Regions from separate parts of the Brotomerdimonas butyrica genome, predicted to be linked through region 2. Evidence: riboswitches for the same ligand, from Rfam matches in the RefSeq annotation. Region 2 holds a riboswitch; the other holds the start of a gene.

Region 1 (4,025 bases), on a different contig from region 2:
GTATTTTCAAAGGGTATATTATATTTTTTTCTACAGTAGTCGATATCATATACGGAGCCTGGAAAACCATACTTACATCATTCTGTGGAAAAGCAATACTGCCGTCATAATAAACAGTTCCTGATGTTTGCGGCAGTATACCGGCTATCACAGAAAGCAGCGTACTTTTTCCCGCCCCGTTAGGTCCTATGATCGCAGTACTCCTGCCATGCATTATCTCTCCGTATCCTGTATCCAGAACGACTTTATCTCCAAATTCTTTTTTTAAGGAATCAAAAACCACATGCATTTATGTCACCTGCTCTCCCGTTCCTGAAAATGATACAGCAGTGCATTTATTATAAAAGAAATCGTCAGCAGTATCATTCCAACGGCTATCGCTCTGTCATAATTCCCCATGCCTTTAAGCTCTGAAATATATGTAGTCATAACACGCGTCTTGCCCTTTATATTCCCTCCGACGATCATCACTGCTCCGACCTCGGAGATCGCTCTTCCGAACCCTGTAACAACTGCGGTCGTTATTCCTACACGCATTTCATAAATCAAAAGCTTCAGGCGCTGCACTTTTCCGGCGCCAAGTGTTTTTCCCAGAGAATCAACTATCTGCGCCTTTTCTTTCACCATATTATATGTAAGCCCCGTTATAATAGGCACAACGAGACAGATCTGCGCTATTATCATCGCCGGAACAGTATAATTCAGCTGCAGACTGCCTAATGGTCCTCTTCTCATAAGTATCAGAAAAACCGTAAGTCCCGCTATAACGGGAGGCAGGCTCATAAATGTATATATGAGCCTGACTATTATCCCTTTTGCTTTGAAATCATATGTCCCTATCAGTATACCCGCAGGGATCCCAGCTACAGCGGCTATGATCACTGACGAAAATGAAACGTAAAGCGATAATCCTACTATTTCAAATATCTCAGAATCTGCAGAAAAAATCAGCCGTACCGCTTCTGCTATTCCCTGTCCAATAGTATCCATATTTCAAACCTTTTCTGCTATTTAGCGTTCGGCACGAACAGCGCCTGTCCATATTCTTCAACACCGTATTCACCGATCAGCTTCTGTGTTTCCTTTGAAACGATCCATTTCTGGAATGCCTTTGCTCCATCATGATTGATGTTTTCGTTTTTATCAGGGTTCACACATATAACTCCATACTGGTTGTTCAGCACCCCGCTTGGATCCTTTTCGCATACGATCTTGAGTGCAGTGTCTCCGCCTACATTGAGCCATGTAGCTCTGTCTGAAAGTGTATATCCTGCTTTTTCATCTGTCATAGTGATGACATCGCCCATTCCTGCTGCAGCCTCAACATACCAGTCACCTGACGGCGTCAGACCTGCTTTCTCCCAGATGGATAATTCTTTTTTATGTGTTCCTGATTCATCAGCTCTTGATACAAATGTCTGCTGCTGTTCCATTATAGCTGTAAATGCTGCAACAGCGTCATCTTTTGCATTTTCACCGATAGCTGCAGGATCTGCTTCCGGACCTACAACAACAAAGTCATTGTACATTACGTCCATTCTTCCGTCCTCATCTGCATGTCCGCCTTCTACATACTCTTTTTCAGCAGCCGGCGAGTGCACCAGCAGCACATCTGCCTCTCCGTTTTCTCCCATCGTCATCGCCTCTCCGGAACCCACAGAGACAACGTCTACAGAGTAACCTGATTCCTCCTCGAATACAGGCAGGATCTCATCCAGAAGACCGCTGTCTTTAGTGCTGGTAGTAGTCGCAAGGATTATAGTTCCCTTGCTCTCTGCTTCATCCTTCTTGTCACTTCCGCATCCTGCCAGTATCGCTGTCATGGACAGTGCCACTGCAAGAACAAGAAATACTGATAAAATTCTCTTTTTCATACTTACCTCCGTTTTATGAATAAATAATATCTGATAAACAGCAGCTGCTGTTTATATCAACATACTTACTACATAAATCCCACAAAAAAAGGAACATATGTAATACAACGTAATGCAGCACTTTTATCTGCCTGCAGAACATCCAGAATAAAAAAAGAATTTTCCGGAATGAAAATTCTTTTTTTTATTATCTTTACATCATTCCTTTCCATAATGGGAGGCCTGCACGTTTCCATACAAACCCATCGATAAGCACTCCATAGCATTTATACAAGCCTTAGAAACACTTATTCGGAATTATTCATTTGTCAAATTCTGTTTATATAATACCATAACGTTGTTCAAACAACAAGTGTTTTATCACAGTACGATCGTGTCGATTTTACCGTATTATCCTGTGTTCTCCGGCACTCGTCGTCATTCTGCCGCCCGAAAATCAGAACTTCTGCTGTCCGAAAAACGCTTCTGCGGACTGCGGGAACAGTATATATGCCAGCAGTATCTCTTCTGTCGGCGCCTTGTCTCCGAGCTCCTTCTTCTTGTTGAAGAATTCCGGTGCAAGTAGATCTGCCGGCCTGCAGTCGATAGGCTCCTCTCCGTCAAGCACTTTTTTCTGTATCGCCTTGTTGAACGGTCTTATCGTCCTGCCGTACTCGCCCTTGAGGATGGCTTTCGTCTGCTTGCTGACCATCTTGTAGCGTTCGCCTGTCATGATGTTGAACACTGCCTGTGTTCCAACGATCTGCGATGACGGCGTCACGAGAGGCGGTTCACCGAGATCTTCACGCACTTTAGGTATTTCTTTGAGCACGTCCGAAAATCTGTCTTCCATGTTCTGATCCTTCATCTGCACGTACAGGTTCGAGAGCATGCCCCCGGGAACCTGATATCTGAGCGTTTCCGTATCGACGTCCATCATCTTGATGTCGATCATGCCCTTCTGTTCGGCATGTCTGCGGAACTCTCTGAAGTATTCGGTCGCTTTGATCATAGCCTTTTCGTTGAGCTCGACGTTCCTGCCTGCCATTTCCAGCGTCTTGAACATAACTTCCGTCGCAGGCTGGCTCGTACCCATCGCCAGCGGTGAAAGCGCTGTGTCTATGCCGTCGCATCCGGCATCTATGGCCTTGAGATAGGTCATCGGAGCCACTCCGCTGGTGCAGTGCGAATGCAGCTGTATAGGCACATCGACGGTCTTCTTGAGCATCTTTATCAGCTTCTCTGCATCATAAGGCATAAGCAGCCCTGCCATGTCCTTGATGCATATCGAATCTGCGCCCATTTCCTCGAAATCCTTCGCGAGCTTCTTCCAGTATTTCAATGTATATTTTTTACCGACAGTATATGACATCGCCATCTGCACGTGCGCGCCTTCCTGTTTCGCGGCATTGACTGATCTCTCGAGATTCCTCGTATCGTTGAATGCATCGAATATACGGAAAATGTCTATGCCGTTGTCCACGGATTTTCGTATGAATGCGTCCACGACATCGTCCGGATAATGATTGTAGCCGAGCAGGTTCTGCCCTCTGAGGAGCATCTGCAGCTTCGTCTTGCGGAATCTCCTGCGCAGCAGCCTGAGTCTCTCCCACGGATCTTCGTTGAGATATCTCATGCACACGTCAAAGGTCGCGCCGCCCCAGCACTCGACCGAGTCGTATCCGATCTCGTCCAGCACTGATGCTATCGGCAGCATATCAGAGGTCCTCATCCTTGTCGCCATCAGCGACTGATGCGCGTCTCGAAGGATCGTCTCTGTGAATTTCACTTTCCCTTTATTCATAAAAATCATATGATTTCTCCCTTTTAGCCAGTTAGTAGATTATGCTCATTTTTGATCCAGCTTAGACCAGTTTACTAAATTTTACCCATATTTGCAACTTACATTGTTAAACATATGTCAGGTTTTTGCATGTATTTTTGTGCGTGTCAATGTGATGCGCTCTCATTTTCGCCGATATGCGCTCTGATAACCTCCAGGAACTTCTCCCCGTATCTGTCTGCCTTCGCGTCACCGACACCCTTTACACAAAGGAGCTCAGCCTTCGTCTGCGGCATATACATGCACATTTCTGTAAGCGAAGCGTCCGTGAATATGACGTATGCAGGCACGCTGCTCGTCCTGGCGATCTGAAGGCGCAGTTTCTTGAG
Region 2 (4,025 bases):
CTACACCCTTTCTCTTCGAGCCGTCTGAAGCAGCGTTGAATTCATCTGCTCTCTTAACAGCTTCATCATATATAGGCTTTAATGTATCCATCATCTCTTCCATAGGGTACTGGAGGAATTCTCTCTGGTTCAGGTTGAGATCGCCTTTTCTTGCGATATTCTTGTATCTGAACTCGAACGGATCCATTCCGATCTTCTCTGCCATCATATCGATAAGAGCTTCGCCGCATGTGTATGCCTGAGGAGCTCCGTAGCCTCTGTAAGGAACACCGAAGTTGTGGTTTGTTACAGCACTTCTTCCGAGACCTACTACGTTTGGTACATAGTAAGGGAAGAACATGAATCTCAGGATCTTTGTAACCTTGTCGTCTCCCATTTCAGGATATGCACCGTGGTCGATACCTGAATCGAATTCTCCTGCGAGGATCTTTCCGTCCTTGTCGCATGCGAGTCTTCCGTTGAAGAATGCCGGTGAACGCTTACCTGAGAATGCCATGAACTCATCGTAAGTCATAGATAATGCAACAGGCATTCCAGTAACCTTTGTAGCTACGCCTGCGAGTGCGTATGAAGCTGCGTTCATCGCCCATCCGAATGAACCGCCTGTAGGGTTTTCGATAACACGGAGATCTTCAACAGGGATACCGATAGCTTCTGCCATATCGTCTCTGTCAAAGTACAGAGTCATCGTCTTGCAGTGTACGCAGAGCTTGCCGTCTTCATCATAGTAAGCCTGAACTGTATCTCCCTCGATCGAAAGATGCGGCTCTCTTGATGAATAGAAGCTTCCGTCTACAGCATAAGGAGCGTTGTCTATCATCTCTGCCACGTGATCGTAGTCGCCCTTTAATACAGGCTGAGTACTGTATATATTGTCGAATGAATCGTGGATCCTCTCTGCTTCAGGTTTTACAGCTTCAAGGTAGCTCATGTATTCAGGCAGCGGTTCGAGATCTACAACGACCTTCTTAGCTGCTGCTCTTGCATGATCCTTAGTATCTGCAACTACCATTGCAACAGGGTCTCCCCATCTGAATATCTTTTCGTCTGCGAGCAGCTTGTGAGTCTGTTCGAATTCAACTGTTCTCGGTGAGAACTGGTATGCCATCAGCTTGTTTGCGCCAGGATTATCTTTTGCAGTGATGACCTTAACTACGCCAGGCATCTTCTCTGCTTCTGAGAAATCGATGTTCAGGATCTTGGCGTGGTTAGCCTTCATCGGCATTACGAGTACTGCATGAAGTGTTTCTGCAGGCATCTTGAGCTCGATATCATCGCCGTAGTCGCATACACCGCATGCCTTTGCCATAGCATTAGGACGAACGAGCGGCTTGCCGTAGAAACCTTCTTCTATATCTTTTGACCAGTCATATGTGATGTCTTCGAATGTCTTTTCACCACGCATGATAGCAGCTGCTTCCATAACAGCGTCTACGATCTGCTTGTATCCTGTACATCTGCAGACATTTCTTGTCTTCTGGAACCAGTCTCTTATTTCTTCTCTTGTCGGATCCGGGTTTTCAAGAAGCAGCTGATAAGCTGAAACGATGAATCCAGGTACGCAGAACCCGCACTGTACTGCTCCGAGGTTTACCCATGCATACTGAAGCGGATGAGGATGGAGCGGATTACCGATACCTTCGATAGTCATAACTGTGCTGTATTCTTCTATGCTCTTGATTTTTCTGACACATGAACGAACCACTTTTCCATTGAGGATAACGGAACATGCTCCGCATACACCTGTACCGCAGCCTACTTTAGTTCCTGTAAGTCCCAGACGACGAAGTACGGATGCCAGTGTGTCCTTCTCCGGATCACAGATGAACATACGGTCTGCACCGTTGATGTTCAGCGTAAGTTTCTTTAAATTCATAATAATTGCCTCCGATTTCACAACATTACTTTAACTACGAACTACGCACTAAGAATATAAAAACCCTTTTCACGCACAGTGAAAAGGGCTTCAGACGATGAAACATAAATACAGGCTCCAAGTGGTTTTCTCTGCAAAAAACACCTCTTTTTACACGGCATCATGCAAATACGCCGTACATTGGGATATTATGGCGTTTTTCGGCAAAGCCTGCACTTTTTATCCTTTCCAAATGCGGGAGGCCTGAGCGTTTCCACACAGACCCTAACGTTCCATACTCCATGCTTTTGCCAGAGCGAAGGGGTTATGGACTCGGATCTTTATAAGTCTATTACGTCATTACGTTGATAATATTTTATCAGTAAATTATGAATAAAGTCAACTACATATAACGACTTTTTTTAACCGTCTTGCTATCTTTATGTGATATGTTTGCAATCATTGATTTTAACATTTCTTCGGGTGGTACATCTGTTATCTGAACAACACAATATATGCTTTTGTGCGTTTTTCACCATTTATACACGAAACGAGCGACCCTCATCATGCAGGATCGCTCATTTTTATTGCTTTTGGTTTATTGCTTTCTGATTCTTTTTATTCTTCCCAGCGGCATTTCCTTATATCCACGTGGTGCTCGTCTTTCATAGGCACGCCTTCCATCATGAGCAGGCTCCTCTGCTCCGTCCAGCCCGGCACGAGCCTTCCCGCGTGATTCACGACGCGGTGGCACGGGTATTCACCGTACATGCCTGACACCGAGAGCGCCTTCCCGACAAGCCTGGCATTTTTCTCACGACCTATAAGCCGCGCTATCTGTCCGTATGTCGCAACGCATCCTTCCGGTATCTCCTCGACTACAGACAGTATCTCATACAGAAGATCTTCATCAAGCTGCTTTTTCATCACGCAAGCTCCCTGTTCTCCTTCACCTGTCCGTAAACGAATCCGAGCAGCTTGACTACGTTGTCGGTAAATGCACTTTCGCCTTCCTTGTACGTATCGTTTTCAAGCGATCCCACTATCATCTCTGCCTTTTCAGCTGCGCCTGACTGCGCCATGTCCAGAGCGAACGGATCCTGATCTCTTATCGCTGCTATCGCTATGATACCGCATGCTGCGATATCGACTTTCAGCGCATGCTCGTCTGCAGTATTTCCTGATGAAACAGCTTCATAACGGTCCTGCAGATCGTCGCAGAAAGCGATCCACTTGTCGCCGACCTCATCGAATGTCCTCGCTGCGATGCTGTCTCTGTATTCATCGCGGCACACCTTATGGTCGTGCTTAGGCAGCGATTTCCATGTAAAGTACTCGAGTATCGAATATACGCACACTTCGTGTATGCCGTACTCGATATTGTCAAGACCCTCGAACGGCGGCACCTGGAAAAACTCCTCTATATCATCGTAAAGTCTCTTGAATATGTCATCCGCCTTGTTGCTTTTCATGAACTTCTCGAACTCCGCTTTCACGGATTCGGTCTCCTCCATGAGCAGGTCGACGTCATACAGCTTTTTCTCGTCATTTTTTATCATTTCATCGAAATACGCTCTGCACTTTTCCACAGTCTCAGGCTTCAGCCCCTTCATCAGCTTGTCGAAATCGATGACTTCACCTGCTATCTGACCTCTGGTAAGCTCTCTTTTATCGCCCATGCAGATATTCCGCATTTCTATCGCAACTTCATAATCCATAAATCCGTCTGATCCTCCTGTTCCCGATATATAAAATCTCTACAGTTAATATATCAAAAATACAGGCTGTCAGCAAGCAGCAAAAGCATGCAGGCGCCGGTGCCCAGGACTATGCTCAGCAGCGCCACATAAAACATCGTCTGCTCTTTTTCCTTCTCAGGCATGTCCAGCGTACAGTTGACTGCATATGTCTCGTCCATCATCGTATGTATCATGTAAAGCTTCCTGCGCCCCATCCTCCTGAAGTCATCAAGGAACGTCAGGCTGTAGAAGCTCTGCCTGCTGTTCATCAGAAACGCTGTCACCGCTATCGTCAACATCGACGCTCCGCTGCTCAGGAATGTGATAAGTACGAACTGGAACGCGCCTGTGTATACGGTCGCACTTATAAGAAGCGAGTAGTACCACGCCAGCCCGTGCTCCTCCATCGTTATTCCGTACGCCATGCTCAC

Evidence for each region. Region 2 has a riboswitch for molybdenum cofactor ahead of OCV59_RS03510 (molybdopterin-dependent oxidoreductase). Riboswitches for the same ligand answer to the same signal wherever they lie in the genome.
Region 1: linked by a shared signal. The riboswitch ahead of OCV59_RS09455 (substrate-binding domain-containing protein) and the one ahead of OCV59_RS03510 (molybdopterin-dependent oxidoreductase) in region 2 are both predicted to bind molybdenum cofactor.

What each region holds. Positions count from the first base shown of each region.
Region 1 is NZ_JAOQJP010000012.1:30,121-34,145, forward strand. It holds gene OCV59_RS09445 (ABC transporter ATP-binding protein) at 1-289, opposite strand, end outside; gene OCV59_RS09450 (ABC transporter permease) at 295-990, opposite strand; gene OCV59_RS09455 (substrate-binding domain-containing protein) at 1,008-1,874, opposite strand; molybdenum cofactor riboswitch at 2,060-2,183, opposite strand; gene OCV59_RS09460 (pyruvate carboxylase subunit B) at 2,311-3,666, opposite strand; gene recQ (DNA helicase RecQ) at 3,804-4,025, opposite strand, start outside.
Region 2 is NZ_JAOQJP010000003.1:164,757-168,781, forward strand. It holds gene OCV59_RS03510 (molybdopterin-dependent oxidoreductase) at 1-1,876, opposite strand, end outside; molybdenum cofactor riboswitch at 2,085-2,206, opposite strand; gene OCV59_RS03515 (MGMT family protein) at 2,474-2,782, opposite strand; gene OCV59_RS03520 (hypothetical protein) at 2,782-3,573, opposite strand; gene OCV59_RS03525 (AzlC family ABC transporter permease) at 3,627-4,025, opposite strand, start outside.